One region of the Pseudoalteromonas sp. NSLLW24 genome, then DNA from elsewhere that is predicted to be linked to it. Evidence: predicted binding sites of a transcription regulator. Region 1 holds the regulator's gene; the other holds the start of a gene.
What was found. Region 1 encodes LexA, which represses DNA repair genes until DNA is damaged. Its sites were predicted from a motif close to TACTGTATNNNNATACAGTA; they were not measured.
Positions count from the first base shown of each region.

Region 1 (7,528 bases):
GTTAGAGGGCTCAAATACCGCCGCTGTCCATGTTGGGCTGCTACTAACAGGTGTTGTAACTATAGGCGTGGTAACTACAGGAGCAGAGTCGATACCGCCTCCGCCGCCACAACCCGTTAAAGCAAAGCCCGAAAGTGCTGCAAAAATGGCAAGCGAGGTTTTATTATTTTTAAACATAGTTAAGGACTTTCTGTAAATAAGTTGTTTAAAATATTACAACACTCGCTCGTTTATTCAACATTTATAACTTTGATTTATGTAAATGAGTGTTAAAGCTTAGAGCTTGCTCGCACTACTTGTATCTGCAAATGCTTGCTTTTTCCACGCATTAAATAACTTTTGCTGTTTATCAGAGATTTTTAAACCGTATGTTTTCTGCATGTAAGCGTAAGTGTCGGCTATACGTTTACGTGCATAGACAGGCGGTTCAACTACACGTTGCTTAAAGTTTACTTTTACTTCGCAGCGACCATACTGTGTGGCGTTTTCGCTAAGCATGCCAAAACGATAATTAGAGCGATCGGCATTAATTTCGCCAATAGCTGGCGCTAAGTTATTTATATCAGCTTCCATTTTTCTAAATTTAGCACTTACTTTACGGCAGTTTTTACGTCCGCCATCTTGCCAACATTGTAGCTGATGACCAAATTCCCACGCCGGAACAATATGTTCCCACTCAATGCGTAGTGCTCGCACATTTACTTTGCCTGAGCGGGTAAGTGTATTTCGAGGAATGTAACCACAGTTAGAAGGATCAGGAATGAGTTTTTTGCCTTCTTTTTTAATATCACAACCGCAGTAAATACTTTTGGCGTTGTCAGGGAGGGTTTTAATTAAATGTCTTTTAGCCGTTGAAAAACGGGTAAATTGTTCGGCAGATACCGAAAAACACACACAACAAGCCAGTAAGGCCAGAATAAATCGAGTCATATCCATCACAAATGTGAACTACAGGAACAGGCAGTTTAAAGCCTTGAAGATAAAAGATAAAGTTAACTTAAGGCCTGCACTTATATTACTAAAAAGTGTCCGATTAATTTTTTATTCAAAGTTATTTTCACTATTCATTTATTTCTTACTATTTATCGTATTTTAACCACACAAGATTATACGTTAAGGAGTATGCTTAAAGCTTACTCAATATGGGGATTTGGATTGCAAATGAAATTTGTTGATTATTATGCAGTGCTTGGAATATCGCCTGATGCAGACGATAAAGCGGTTAAAGTAGCTTATAAAAAGTTAGCCAGAAAATATCACCCAGATGTAAGCAAAGAGCCTCAAGCAGAAGATAAGTTTAAAGAAATAGCAGAAGCTTACGAAGTCATTCATAACAAAGAAGAACGCACTAAATATGACGAGTTACGTCGTCACCAACAAAATCGTGCTCGTCAACAGCAAGGTAATTATGGTGGTAACAATGCTTCATCGCAAAGTAATTATCAGCAAAGCGATCCTCAAACCGATCAAGAGTTTTCTGATTTTGTTAATTCAATGTTTGGCGGCGCCGGTGGATTCAATCGTTCCGGGCAGGGCAGAAGTAACGCCGCTCGCGCGCAAAAAGGACAAGATGTGGAAATAGAGTTCCCGATTTTTCTTGAAGAGACTTTAGTTGATACCGTTAAGCCTGTTGAGTTTATGTTACCGCAGCGAGATAGTAGTGGTCGTGTCTCTGAAATTAAAAAATCACTTAAAGTGAAAATTCCCGCAGGTTCAGTAAATGGCGAACGAATTCGACTAAAAGGGCAAGGCGGATTAGGGTCAGCGAACGGGCAAAATGGCGATTTGTACTTACAAATTAGTTTAGTGCCCCACCCATTATTTGATGTTGAAGGTCATAACCTAAATATAGTCGTCCCTCTTGCACCATGGGAAGCGGCTCTTGGTACAAAAATAAATTTACCTACGTTGGCAGGCAAAATCCAATTAACTATTCCATCTAATAGTCAGTCTGGTCAACGCTTGCGTATTAAAGGTAAGGGATTAATGAGTAAAAAAGCCAAAGGTGATTTATTTGCTGTGCTTAAAATTGTTAATCCAACATCTGTTGATGATACCAGTAAAAAACTTTGGGAAGAATTAGCCGAAAAAGCTCACTTTGATCCCCGTAATAACTGGAGCAAGCCATAATGCAAATTATCGTGACACAAAAAGATGATTTACTTACTAGCAAAGAGCTATGTTTGAGTAGTGATATTAGCGAAGCAATTTTATATGAGCTAGTTGAGCACAATATTGCGGTTCCAATTGAGGGGAAGCATGTTACGCAGTGGCAATTTACGGTATCGGCAGTGACCTTAGTTAAAAAAGCGGCCCGTATTCAACATGACTTTTCGTTAGATTGGTCGGCAATAGCTTTAGTTTTACAATTGCTGGATGAGCGTGATGAGTTGATTTTCGAAAACGAAATGTTAAAGCGACATTTGAGTCGATTTAAACACTTGGAATAAAATCTGCCCTTGGGTACTTCCTCGGGCTTATTTACTCTTTGGTGAGAGTGCGCTAGTTCTTAAAAACCAATATGACTACTTTGATTTATTCTTACTTTTAATTCGGATAAATCGTTTTAGTCGTATGTTTTGCATAAGTAGTAATATTCCACTTAGGCAAAAAAGTACGCTGGTTGCTGCAAAACTAATAAGCAGCGGATTATTAAAATCCTCTCGCTCATCGTAATCCATAATATGTAACATCCAAAAAAAGTCGAAAATTCGCCATAGTGTGCTGCGAACGGTGATAACTTTGCCGTTATTTTCTGACAAATACAGTGTTGTGTTAAATGTGTCGTCAAATTGTACCTGCCAAACATTGGTTTTATATCCAACTTCTCGCATACCTTGCTTTAGCAGTACAGCGCTTGTCACTTGATCATCAATAAGTAAGTGTGCTTTAGCATTTGCGGTAATTTGTATTTTAGTTGGCGGCTCAAAAGGTCGGCCTGTTATACCGTTAAAGCTTTGCTGTTCATCTTTATTTATTACTGTAATTATAGGTGTGGTTAAAAAGTTCTCAAAAATTATTTGTGTTGGATTAACCACCTGAGATGCAATATCGTCAAGGGAGGCAACATAATCAGCCTGCGTAAATGGGTTATTAAGAGTACGTGTTGCAAGATGCTCCCCATGAACTTTATCAAGAGGGATAGCGCTCATTACTAAACCACCTAATAGCCAAGCTAAAATTTGTAATGCGAGCAAATAACCGAGCCATTTATGTAACTTGCGAGCATACTTAAATATTTTTTTATTCATGTTTTAGTCTTATTATTTTTAGAGGCTAGTTTATTACATTAATGGGATTAGTTACTGCGACATTTTGTCGCAGTTTAAACTATAGCTTACTGTAATCATTTAAAAATAAAAAAGATTACACTTAAATTGCTAACATGACTTATTTGTTAATTGAGCTGAGTGTTTGATATCCAGCTAGCTTTAAACGCTAAAAAATACTTAAAAGCTGCGAAATATCTATATAAAGTGGTTAATAGAGCATAGTTGATTTGGTATAACGGTAAAACTGCGTTAAAGTTTGCAATGAAATTATTAGAGGATAAATACGAAACGATGTCGGAAATTCAATTTTTAAATGTAGATCTTGAGCTTGAATCAAAGCAAGATATTAGTTTGCTAGTGGCAGACTTGAAAAAAGTCGCGACGATTTTACATTATGACAAAGACGAATACCGTCAATTAGCGCGTATTGAAGCAACAGGTGTAGTAAACACGCCTGACAAAGCAATAAACCATATATGTGAGCTTATTGAATCGTGTTCGCGTAACGCGCTAAAACAATGGTTAAGCTGTTCACGTAGAACGTTTGATATTGGTTTTGAATCAGGCACTTCACCTAAGTGCTTTAATCAAGCCTTAGATGCAGATACATTATTGCGTATATCTGCGATTGGTGCGGGTATGGAAATTACAATTTACCCAATCGAAAAGTAACTACCTTCGCTCTACGACTGCTGCGGTCATTTTTGATACGCAGCACAGCTCATTGCGGCTATTTGTAATTTTTATTTCCCACACTGAACTACGTTTGCCAATATGAAACGCTCTTGCCGTTGCTGTTAAAGTGCCGTTGCGAGATGCTTTTAAATGACTTGCGCTAATTTCCTGCCCCACGCAGTAAAATTTTGTAAAATCGACAACAAAGTTAGCTGCATAGCTGGCAACTGTTTCGGCAAGTACAACGTTAGCACCGCCGTGAACCATTCCCATTGGGTTATGATGCTCAGGAATTGCCGGCATAGTGGCTACTAAGTAATCATCACCAATTTCAGTGACTTCTATTCCCATGGTTTTCATTAATGTTCCTTGGCCATCAATGCCTTGTTCTAACTGCTTGCACAGCTCTAAAGTGATGGGCTGGTACCAAATACTCATAATGACTCCTTTGCTTTTTTAATCATTTATAAACCTAGCTTTAGTTATATCCCTAAAATGTACACAAGTGAAATTACTTTGGCTATTTTAAGGCTTAATTTAAATTTGCGATTTTTATTTAACTGTATATACTCACAGTTAAATGTACTGTATGGAAAACCAGTTGTATGCGACCATTAACGAACCGCCAAGCTCAAATACTCGAACTAATTAAAGTTTTTATTAAAGACACTGGTATGCCTCCTACACGTGCTGAAATAGCGCAAACATTAGGTTTTAAAAGTGCCAATGCTGCTGAAGAACATTTAAAAGCACTTGCTAAAAAAGGCGCAATTAAAATGAAACCAGGTGCAAGCCGTGGTATTCAGTTAATTGAAGAAGAAGAGCCAGAACAATTAGGTTTACCGCTTATAGGGCGTGTTGCTGCTGGTTCACCTATTTTGGCGCAAGAGCACGTTGAAAGTCACTGCAAAATAGATCCATTAATGTTTAAACCGGCTGCAGATTTTTTACTACGCGTTAACGGTATGAGCATGAAAGATATTGGTATTATGGATGGTGATTTACTTGCTGTACATCGTACTCAAACCGCTGAAAACGGGCAAGTTGTTGTTGCCCGCCTAGACGAAGACGTAACTGTAAAACGTCTTGAGAAAGCGGGTCGTAAAGTATTACTTCATGCTGAAAACGACGATTTTGAATCTATTGAAGTAGATCTTGAGAATGAGTCTTTTAATATTGAAGGCTTAGCCGTTGGTGTTATAAGAAACGCTGATTGGATGTGACTTTAAAAATAGCTTTTAAACAAGCAGTTTTATAAATGCGTACTAATTAGTACGCATTTTCTGTTTTAAATTCGCACTAAAAATAGGGCATAAATAGCTCACTGACAATTTAAGCTGTAAACTTTTTTGCACTTATATTTTCCCCCTTCGAATGCGTTAAACCCCTTTGTTTTGCTCATCTTTTGAACTTCCTGTTACCTAGTTGGTTACTGATTTTTTATTAATTACTCAATATCACCTGATTGTTTTTTATACTAAAACTTGCTTGTTGTTCATTTTTTAGCTAATTATTAATGTGCTGAGCTAATAATAACTCACAGCTTTTTAGTTTTGAGAACACACAATATACACAAACACGTTGTTGGCGCAGCAAAACCAATCAATATTAAATGAGATTGACTAAAAAAATAAAAATAACGAATTGGCGTTTAAGCCGTATGCCTCTTCGCTTTGCATTCGCAATAGCATCAAAGGAGCCGTCACATGGGTAAACTGACCTCTACCTTGTGGCTTATATTATGTGTTTTTTCGCACCCAGTTTTGGCTAACAGCCAATACAATATGCGCAAAGGCGTAACCGATATAAGCAATAATGTATATCAGCTGCACATGACCATATTTATAATATGTTGTGTGATTGGGGTGATAGTGTTCGCAATTATGTTTTGGGCACTTATTCATCACCGTAAATCTAAAGGGGCTGTACCTGCCCAATTTCACGAAAGCACTAAAGTAGAAATACTTTGGACTGCAATCCCGTTTGTTATTTTAATTGCTATGGCAGTACCAGCCACTAAAACTCTAATTGCAATGGAAGATGCCAGCAAAGCTGATCTCACTATTAAAATTACAGGCTCGCAATGGAAATGGCATTATGAATATATGGGTGAAGATGTAGAGTTCTACTCTATTTTATCTACCCCGCAAGATGAAATAGCGAATCTTGCAGATAAAAATCCTAACTACTTACTTGAGGTTGATAAACCTCTCGTACTGCCAATAAATCAAAAAGTACGATTTTTAATGACTTCTGACGATGTTATTCACTCTTGGTGGGTACCTGATTTTGCAGTTAAAAAAGATGCGAATCCCGGCTTTATAAACGAAACATGGACGAACATAAACGAAGAAGGTACTTACCGAGGCCAATGTGCTGAGTTGTGTGGTAAAGATCATGGCTTTATGCCCGTTGTGGTGGTCGCTAAATCTGAGGCTGATTTTAAAACGTGGCTTGCAGATGCAAAGCAAGCTAAACAAAAAGCAGCATTAGCAGATGCCGCATTACTTGATAAAACCCTCCCAAAAGAAGAATTAATGACTTTAGGCGAACAAGTATATATGGCCAATTGTGCTGCATGTCATCAGCCTACTGGCATGGGGTTACCGGGTGTATTTCCTGCACTTAAAGGCAGCCCTATAGTGCTTGGCGATATAAAAGATCACATTGATGTAGTTATCCATGGGCGACCCGGTACGGCAATGCAAGCATTTGCCAAACAGTTATCTATAAAGCAATTAGCAGCGGTTATTACTTATAAACGTAATGCGTGGGGTAATGATACGGGTGATGTTATTCAACCGAGTCAAATACAGGCAGCACTTGATGCCAAAGTGGAGGCGAACTAATGAGTAGCATAGTAGAACAACCTAACGCCAATGAAGCTCATCATGCTCATCACCCAGCTAAAGGTTTTAAACGCTGGCTTTACACAACTAATCATAAAGATATAGGTAGTTTATATTTAATTTTTTCGCTGACCATGTTCTTAATTGGTGGTGGAATGGCCATGGTGATCAGAGCTGAATTATTTCAACCAGGTTTACAGTTGGTCGATCCTCACTTTTTTAATCAAATGACCACAGTGCATGGTTTAATTATGGTGTTTGGTGCGGTTATGCCGGCCTTTACAGGCCTTGCTAACTGGATGATACCACTCATGATTGGCGCGCCAGATATGGCATTGCCAAGAATGAATAACTGGAGCTTTTGGATTTTACCGTTTGCGTTTTTAATCCTATTGGCATCGTTATTTATGCCTGGTGGGGGTCCTGCATTTGGTTGGACTTTTTATGCACCACTGTCTACAACATACAGTAATGACAATACTGCATTGTTTGTATTTGCCGTACATATTATGGGGATTAGCTCAATAATGGGCGCAATCAATGTGATTGTAACTATAGTGAACTTACGTGCTCCCGGCATGACATGGATGAAGTTGCCCTTATTTGTATGGACGTGGTTAATTACTGCCTTTTTATTAATAGCGGTAATGCCAGTGCTTGCAGGGGCTGTCACTATGGTACTTACCGATAAGTATTTTGCGACCAGCTTTTTTGATGCCGCAGGCGGTGGCG
Region 1 is NZ_JADYWQ010000019.1:10,490-18,017, forward strand. It holds gene I6E72_RS16660 (S41 family peptidase) at 1-177, opposite strand, end outside; gene I6E72_RS16665 (endonuclease) at 277-930, opposite strand; gene I6E72_RS16670 (DnaJ C-terminal domain-containing protein) at 1,162-2,130, shown strand; gene I6E72_RS16675 (chaperone modulator CbpM) at 2,130-2,450, shown strand; gene I6E72_RS16680 (membrane protein) at 2,526-3,251, opposite strand; gene I6E72_RS16685 (hypothetical protein) at 3,564-3,944, shown strand; gene I6E72_RS16690 (PaaI family thioesterase) at 3,945-4,385, opposite strand; gene lexA (transcriptional repressor LexA) at 4,553-5,170, shown strand; gene coxB (cytochrome c oxidase subunit II) at 5,654-6,796, shown strand; gene ctaD (cytochrome c oxidase subunit I) at 6,796-7,528, shown strand, end outside.

Region 2 (7,528 bases), on a different contig from region 1:
AATCAACTGCATTTACACCAAGCATTATTGTGGGCGCAACACTCGCATTATCAGCAGGTTTTACAACAACAGCCTACGCAGCAGAAGAAGCTAAAAAAGTAGAGCGAATTCAGGTTACTGGTTCTCGTATTAAGCGAACTGATATTGAAGGGCCTTCTCCGGTACAATCAATCGGTAGAGCTGAAATCGAAAACATGGGTTACGATAATTTACAGCAACTTCTAGAAAGAATGCCTGTAGCAGGTAGCGGTACTTTCTCTACTCGTGGTAACAACCAAGATTCAACCGCTAACGGTTCAGCTGCAGTAAGCTTACGTGGCTTAGGAGCCGATGCAACACTGGTATTAATTAATGGTCGCCGTGTATCAATTAGTGCCTTTGCTGAAGGTATCACCAACTCATTTGTAGATATTAACAGTATTCCTGTTTCTGCTATTGAGCGTATCGACATACTAAAAGATGGCGCTTCAGCTATCTATGGCTCAGATGCAGTAGCGGGTGTAGTTAACGTTATCTTAAAGAAAGATATTGATGGTGTTGAGATTAATCTAGGCTATGGTGGTACAGATGGTCCAAATTATGAAGAAACAACAGCAAGCCTAGTTTGGGGTACAACAAACGAAAAAAGTAGTGCATCTGTTATTATCGATTACTTTAAAAACACATCTCTTTCTTCTGATGAAATGGGCAGCCTTGGCACTGCAAACCAAGCACCTTATGGTGGTGAAGATTTCCGTTCATCTCGTGGTTTCCCAGGCTACTTTTATGTGGATGGCGTTAAAACAATCGACCCTGCCTGTCCTGCTGAAAATGCAACTTCAAGTGGTAGCTGTTTATTTGATTACGGCCCATATGGATATGTTGCCCCAGCATCTGAGCGTGTAGGCGCTATTTCACAATTTGAATACCGCTTTGATAACGGCATTACTGGCTTTTTAGAAATGGCTGTTCAACATAACAGCTCTGTCGCTGCAGGTGCACCAACACCACTTGATGAAGATGCAGGCCTTACGGTACCCGCTAATCACCCAAACAATCCATTTGGTGAAGACATTCAAATTGGTCGTTACCGTACAGTAGATGCAGGCGCTCGCCAATGGGACATTGAGTCAGACACCTTACGCTTTGTTGCAGGGTTAAAAGGCGAAATAAACGATTGGAGCTGGGAGACAGCGGTACAAAAAGGTCGCAGCAAATCACTACAAACAGGCGATCGTACACAAGGCTGGGTACGCACCGATTTCTTACAACAAGAAATTGATGCCGGTAACTATAATCCATTCGGTGGCACATATAACGACCCAGCTGTAATTGACAGAATCACAACCAGCTTAGTGCGTCGCGGTGAGTCTCATATGACCTCTTTTGACGCTAACATTACAGGTGAAGCGTTTAGTTTTGGTGGCGAAGCTGTAATGATGGCCGCCGGTATTGAGTACCGTGAAGAAGATGTAAATGATATCCCTGATGATCAATTTCAACGTGGCTTAATATTTGGTACTGAATCAGTATCAGCTTCTGCTGATCGTGAACAATACGCTGCATATGTTGAGTTCTCAATCCCACTTGCTGAAAACCTCGAACTACAATTAGCCGGTCGTTACGATGATTATAGCGACTTTGGTACAACTACAAATCCAAAAATAGCTCTGCGCTGGGCACCGACTGATGAAGTAACGGTTCGTGGTTCTTGGGCGCAAGGCTTTAGAGCGCCTTCATTAGCGCAAATAGGCTTAGGTCCATCACAAAAAAGCCAATTTTTTGTTGATACACAGCGCTGTGAACAAACAGGATTAGATTGCCAAGCACTTGATTACAATATTGAGTTCTCTGGTAACCCTGATTTACAAGCAGAAGAGTCAGAATCATGGAACGTGGGCGTTATCTGGGCACCTACAGCTGAGTTTGGTTTAAGTGTCGATGTATGGAGTATTACTCAAGATAACAAAATCGATGAAGAAGAATTTGGTCCTATTTATGCTGCAGAATGTGGTAACCAAAATAGTACCGTATGTGTTCGTTTAGCCCCTACAGGCGGAGCAAGCTTAGGCACAATACAAAAAATACACAGCACATTTAAAAATTTATCATCGCAGGAAGTATCTGGTGTTGATGTTTCTGCAAACTATAACCACTCTCTTGATGACTTAGGTTTACTTAAATTTAATTTAGAGTGGGCATATCAAGATAAGTTTGAAAAAGATGGTCGTGATTACACGGGTGAATATGGCTACCCAGAGCATCGCTTTATTTTCTCAACCAACTGGGAAATTGGTGAGTTTAACACCAATGTAAATATCAGTTATGTAGGTGAATTTGAAGATACGCCTGATATCGACTTTGATGGCAATTTAGACTTTGATAGCAATACTTCACGTATGATTGACTCGCAAACGCTTGTTGATTTACAAACGTCGTACCGTATTACTGAGTCAGCTAAAATATCTTTAGGTGTTAATAACTTATTTGATGAAGAGCCACCATTTGCAATTGGTGATGGCGATGGCGATTTATACGGTTATGCATCAGCTGTGCATAACCCTCGTGGCCGCTACTTGTACACTAAAGTAAGTTTTTCTTTCTAATTAAAGACACAAAAAAACCGCCAATTGGCGGTTTTTTTATTTAAAACTAAGGGCTAAATTATAGCTCGCCTTCGTTTTCAGATAAGAACTTAGCAACGCCTTCAGGGCTTGCGTCCATACCTTTTTTACCTTCAGTCCAACCAGCAGGACATACTTCACCGTGCTCAGTGTGGAACGCTAGCGCGTCAACCATGCGAAGCATTTCGTCGATGTTACGACCTAGTGGTAAATCGTTCACTACTTGGTGACGTACATTGCCTTCTTCGTCGATTAAGAATGAACCACGAAATGCAACACCCGCTTCTGGATGCTCAACGTCATACGCTTTACAAATTTCGTGTTTAACATCTGCAACTAGTGCGTATTGAACTTTACCAATACCGCCGTCTGCAACAGCGGTGTTACGCCATGCGTTATGTGAGAATTGTGAATCGATAGAAACACCAATTACTTCTACGCCACGCTTTTGAAACTCTTCAAAACGCTTATCAAATGCAATAAGTTCAGAAGGACATACAAACGTGAAATCTAGTGGGTAAAAGAAGATAACTGCTTTTTTACCTTTAATTGTTTCATGAAGGTTATAGCTATCTACAATTTCACCGTTACCAAGAACAGCTGCAGCGGTAAAGTCTGGTGCCTGGCGGCCTACTAATACACCCATTTTATTCTCCAAATATTTTGAGTTTGTTTTCAATTGCTTTCGCAATGCTGGTACTTATATGGGCGCTAAAAATTAAAAACCAATAGCGAACACATATAATTAATTGGCATTCTAAAGTTATTCACTACAAAAGAACAATCGCATTTAACGATGTGAGCAATCGAAAATAACGAACACTTACAACTTGCACTAATCTGCTTGAATAATAGGTCTATTTTGAAGTGTAAATCACGTTGTAATTAGGTAGAGCTTTTGACGTTACTGAAGAAGGGTTAATACATTAAATTGTTTAAAAATTCATATATATGGTATTTATTTTACAGGTACAAAAAAACCTGCAAATGCAGGCTTCTCGTTTAGATTTAATCCATTATATCTGAGGGCATATCGCCACGGATTTTTTGCCAAATCTCACCTGTTTGATGACCGTATTTACGCATCATCGAAATAGCACCATCGTGCTCTTTATTTTCTGCCAAGATTGTTAAATCTTTATAAAACTGACGAGCAAGTTCACGAGTTCCGGCATCAGAGAAGTAATGACAACCAATCTTTGAATAAAAGCCTCTAAAACCGTTGAGTATTAATACATAAATACGGTTATTACCCGCAACGGCTAATTCGTGATGAACTTTATAATCGTAGTCAGCAAATGCCTGCGCAGTGTCTTCTAGCTCATGACTTTGTGATAAAATTTCAATTACACGTTCAGGATTCAACTTAATTGCAGCACGTGTATAAATAGCACTAATATTAGTACGTGCAGATAAAAGCTGATCTGTCAGCTCAGGCATCTTGTCTTCATCTAAGCGCGCTAGTGTTTCAAGAATATTTAAGCCAGACGTTTCCCAAAAGTTATTTACTTTTGTTGGTTTACCATGCTGAATTGTTAACCAACCATCACGTGCTAAACGCTGTAATACTTCTCTCAAGGTCGTTCTTGTTACACCAATTAACTCTGAAAGTTCTCGCTCGGCAGGTAGAATTGAACCTGGAGGGAAATCGCCGTTCCAAATAGATTCAACTATATATTCTTCAGCAAATCCTGCTGGGCTTTTCGCTTTAAAAATTCTCATCCAGTTCCCACTCGAATTAATCAACACTCATCGTTTTACACGAATAACTGACTGATTGTACCAGACGAAGCATAACTAACAAGTAAAGTCAGGTATATTAATAAGCAAATGAGTAGAAATTAAAGATTAATAAATAATAAAATTTAGGTTTTTCTAATATAGCTACAATGTATAAATATACAGAGCAATATTCATTGTAGGTACATTGTAATTATTGGTATTTTTTATTTACACCATACCTAGCTTAATCAACTTAAAACACATAAGTACATTAAAAAGGAACACCTATGCAACAGAGCGTTCTAACCGCAACTTTAAAGAATTGATTAGGCAATGTACCAATGTAGTATAAGTAAGCGATATAACTAAGCTTATGTATCAATGGGAACTAAGTAGAGCGTCATGTAGCCTCTGCTGAGGCTGCATTGAGTGGTCAATAATTTCATCTTATAAAAAGCGACTTCGGTAGCTTTTTTTTCCTTTTTGTTGCCGCATACATTATCCTAGGTCATAATCTAACGTCTTATTTAAACGCGGAATTTTTATGAACTGGCTTGCCCAATTACCCACCCAACGTACCCCGTGGCTTTTATTTACAGCTATCGTTTTTTTACTTGAAGTGACCGCCCTTTTCTTTCAATACCAAATGGGATTGGCGCCTTGCATAATGTGCATATATCAACGTACAGCCGTACTGGGTCTATTAGGCGCAGGAATCGTAGGTTCGACTAAACCACAGAGCAAAGCAGTTCGTATATTAGCGTATGTAATTTGGGGTGTATCGAGTGTTTGGGGATATTTAATTGCTCGCGAGCATATTGATATGCAAACCACCACAGACCCTTTTGCATTTAGCTGTGAGTTTGAACCAAACTTCCCATCGTTTATGCCGTTACATGAATGGATACCTAGCTTTTTTCAGGCGACCGGGGATTGTGGAAATATAGATTGGCAGTTTGTTGGTTTGAGCATGCCTGCTTGGATGGAAATTATATTTGGGATTTTCTCACTAACACTATTTATTATAGTTATTGGCCGTTTATTAATTAAAAAGTCGATTTGATATGTTTACATTTTTTTCAAGCCAATTAGATGAGCTTAAACATCTAAAAGTACGCAAGCGCCAAGACGTAATAGCACTTTCTTTAAGTATGTTATCGCCAACTGATAAAGTGTTACTGCGTATTATTAAATTAATATTACTAAGTCCACTATTTTTAATATTCACGGTATTTAAAGGTTGGATATTAATCCCGTTTTTGATACTCGGCGGACTTTGCTACCCACTTTTAACAACACCTATTGAAATCAACTTTGCTAAAAAACACTTAAGCGATGCATTAAAACAATTTAATCAGGGCGCATAGCGCCCTGATTGTTATCTACTGCTATTAAAGTGAAATTTTCCCCTCTAATTTGGCTAATAGTTTTTTACCAATTCCTTTAACTTGCGATAAATCACTAACGCTTTTAAATTCGCCGTTTTCTTCACGGTAATCCACAATTGCCTGCGATTTTTTCTTACCTATACCCGGTAGCTTAGCAAGCATATCTGCATCAGCATTATTTATACTAATTGTCTCAACTTGAGGCATTTGCTTAGTTACTTCCGATAGTTGTGCATATACGGTAGTTGCAGGTAGTAAGCATAATAAGCTTATTATGAATAAATTTTTTAACGTTTTCATCAAACTTGTCCCTATTCTTCTTTTCTTAATTTTGAATGTTGCTTAGGAAAACCAAAAAGTAAGGAACTGAAAAGCTCATCATTTAAAGTGTACCTAAACGCATTATCACTATGATCCGAAATCCTGAAAATGCAGCTGGTACAACAAGTGATTGCTTAACTAAAGTAAAGTTACCGTTTTTTGTCAAATTTAAGACACCTAAAAATTAATACTTCGCGCTTGCAAATTTACGCCCAAACCATTACTGTACATAAAAACAGTAATCTAATGGTTTTTACAAACCACGGTGCCAAGCAATTTTGCAGGAGAAATCATGGCTGTTGTTGTTAAATATGTTGTAGAACGAAACGGAGTCGAGCGTATGACGTTTACTACCAAAAAAGAAGCTGATGCTTATGACAAGATGCTCGATATAGCAGAATCACTTGAGCTAATGCTAGAAAAGGTAGACGTACCGCTTAGTGAGCAACAAATTGAATCACTTGCTTTAGAAATAGCGAAAAGCAAAGATGACTTTATGACCATATTAAAGGGCGGCAAAGATCCAGTTGTTACCAAAGCGCCAGCAAAAAGTAAAAAGTCAGATAACGTTGCGCCAATTGAAGATAACAACGATAAAAAAGCAAGTTAACTCGTAGATTGCCCTCTCCTCGGACGGGACAAACTAAATAAAAAAGGGAGCAACTTAGTTGCTCCCTTTTTTATTATACCAATTCGCTTAATTAAGTGATCTATTTTGAGGGTGGAAAAACGTGTTGATAGCTAGGCAAAAAATTTGATATTTAGTTGTTCTAAATGATAATTTTTTAACGCCGGTAGCAACACGTTTAGCACCGCAAAATGATTAAGTATTATCGCGGATTGGTATTACTTACTACTCATTTTAAAATGAATAGTAATTGCTATTTAAAGCTCTTTTTCTACTTCATCAAATAAAGCAGTGATGTTTTGCTCTGGCTCTTTTGTTACTAAGCTAACAACAACAATTGCGATACTCGCTAAAATAAAGCCAGGTACTATTTCATACATAAAGCTACTTAAACTTTCACCATTAATAGTAAACGGACCATAAATCCAAACAAGCACTGTAAACGCACCTACTAACATACCAGATAAGGCGCCAGCAAAATTCATACGTTTCCAATAAAGGCTAAACAATACAAGAGGTCCAAAAGCAGCACCAAAGCCTGCCCATGCATTACTTACTAGGTCTAAAATAGAGCTATCTCTATCGTACGCTAAATAAATTGCAAACAGGGCAACAAATGCAACGCTAATTCGACCAACAGTAACTAATTCAAAGTCGCTAGCATCTTTACGTAAAAATGTTTTATATAAATCTTCAGTCAATGAACTTGAGCTTACTAGCAATTGCGATGAGATAGTACTCATGATAGCAGCCAAAATTGCAGCTAGTAAAAAGCCAGCAATAAGTGGATGGAACAATAACTCAGAAAGAATTAGGAAAATCGTTTCAGGATCTTCAACTACAATATTATTCTCATAAGTATAAGC
Region 2 is NZ_JADYWQ010000002.1:236,849-244,376, reverse strand. It holds gene I6E72_RS02670 (TonB-dependent receptor) at 1-2,585, shown strand, start outside; gene I6E72_RS02665 (peroxiredoxin) at 2,644-3,249, opposite strand; gene fadR (fatty acid metabolism transcriptional regulator FadR) at 3,612-4,325, opposite strand; gene dsbB (disulfide bond formation protein DsbB) at 4,870-5,388, shown strand; gene I6E72_RS02650 (DUF6170 family protein) at 5,390-5,692, shown strand; gene I6E72_RS02645 (ComEA family DNA-binding protein) at 5,717-6,013, opposite strand; gene I6E72_RS02640 (YebG family protein) at 6,327-6,644, shown strand; gene putP (sodium/proline symporter PutP) at 6,920-7,528, opposite strand, start outside.
Region 2: a site for LexA is predicted at 6,256-6,275, ahead of I6E72_RS02640 (YebG family protein). Genes of this name have one in related genera too.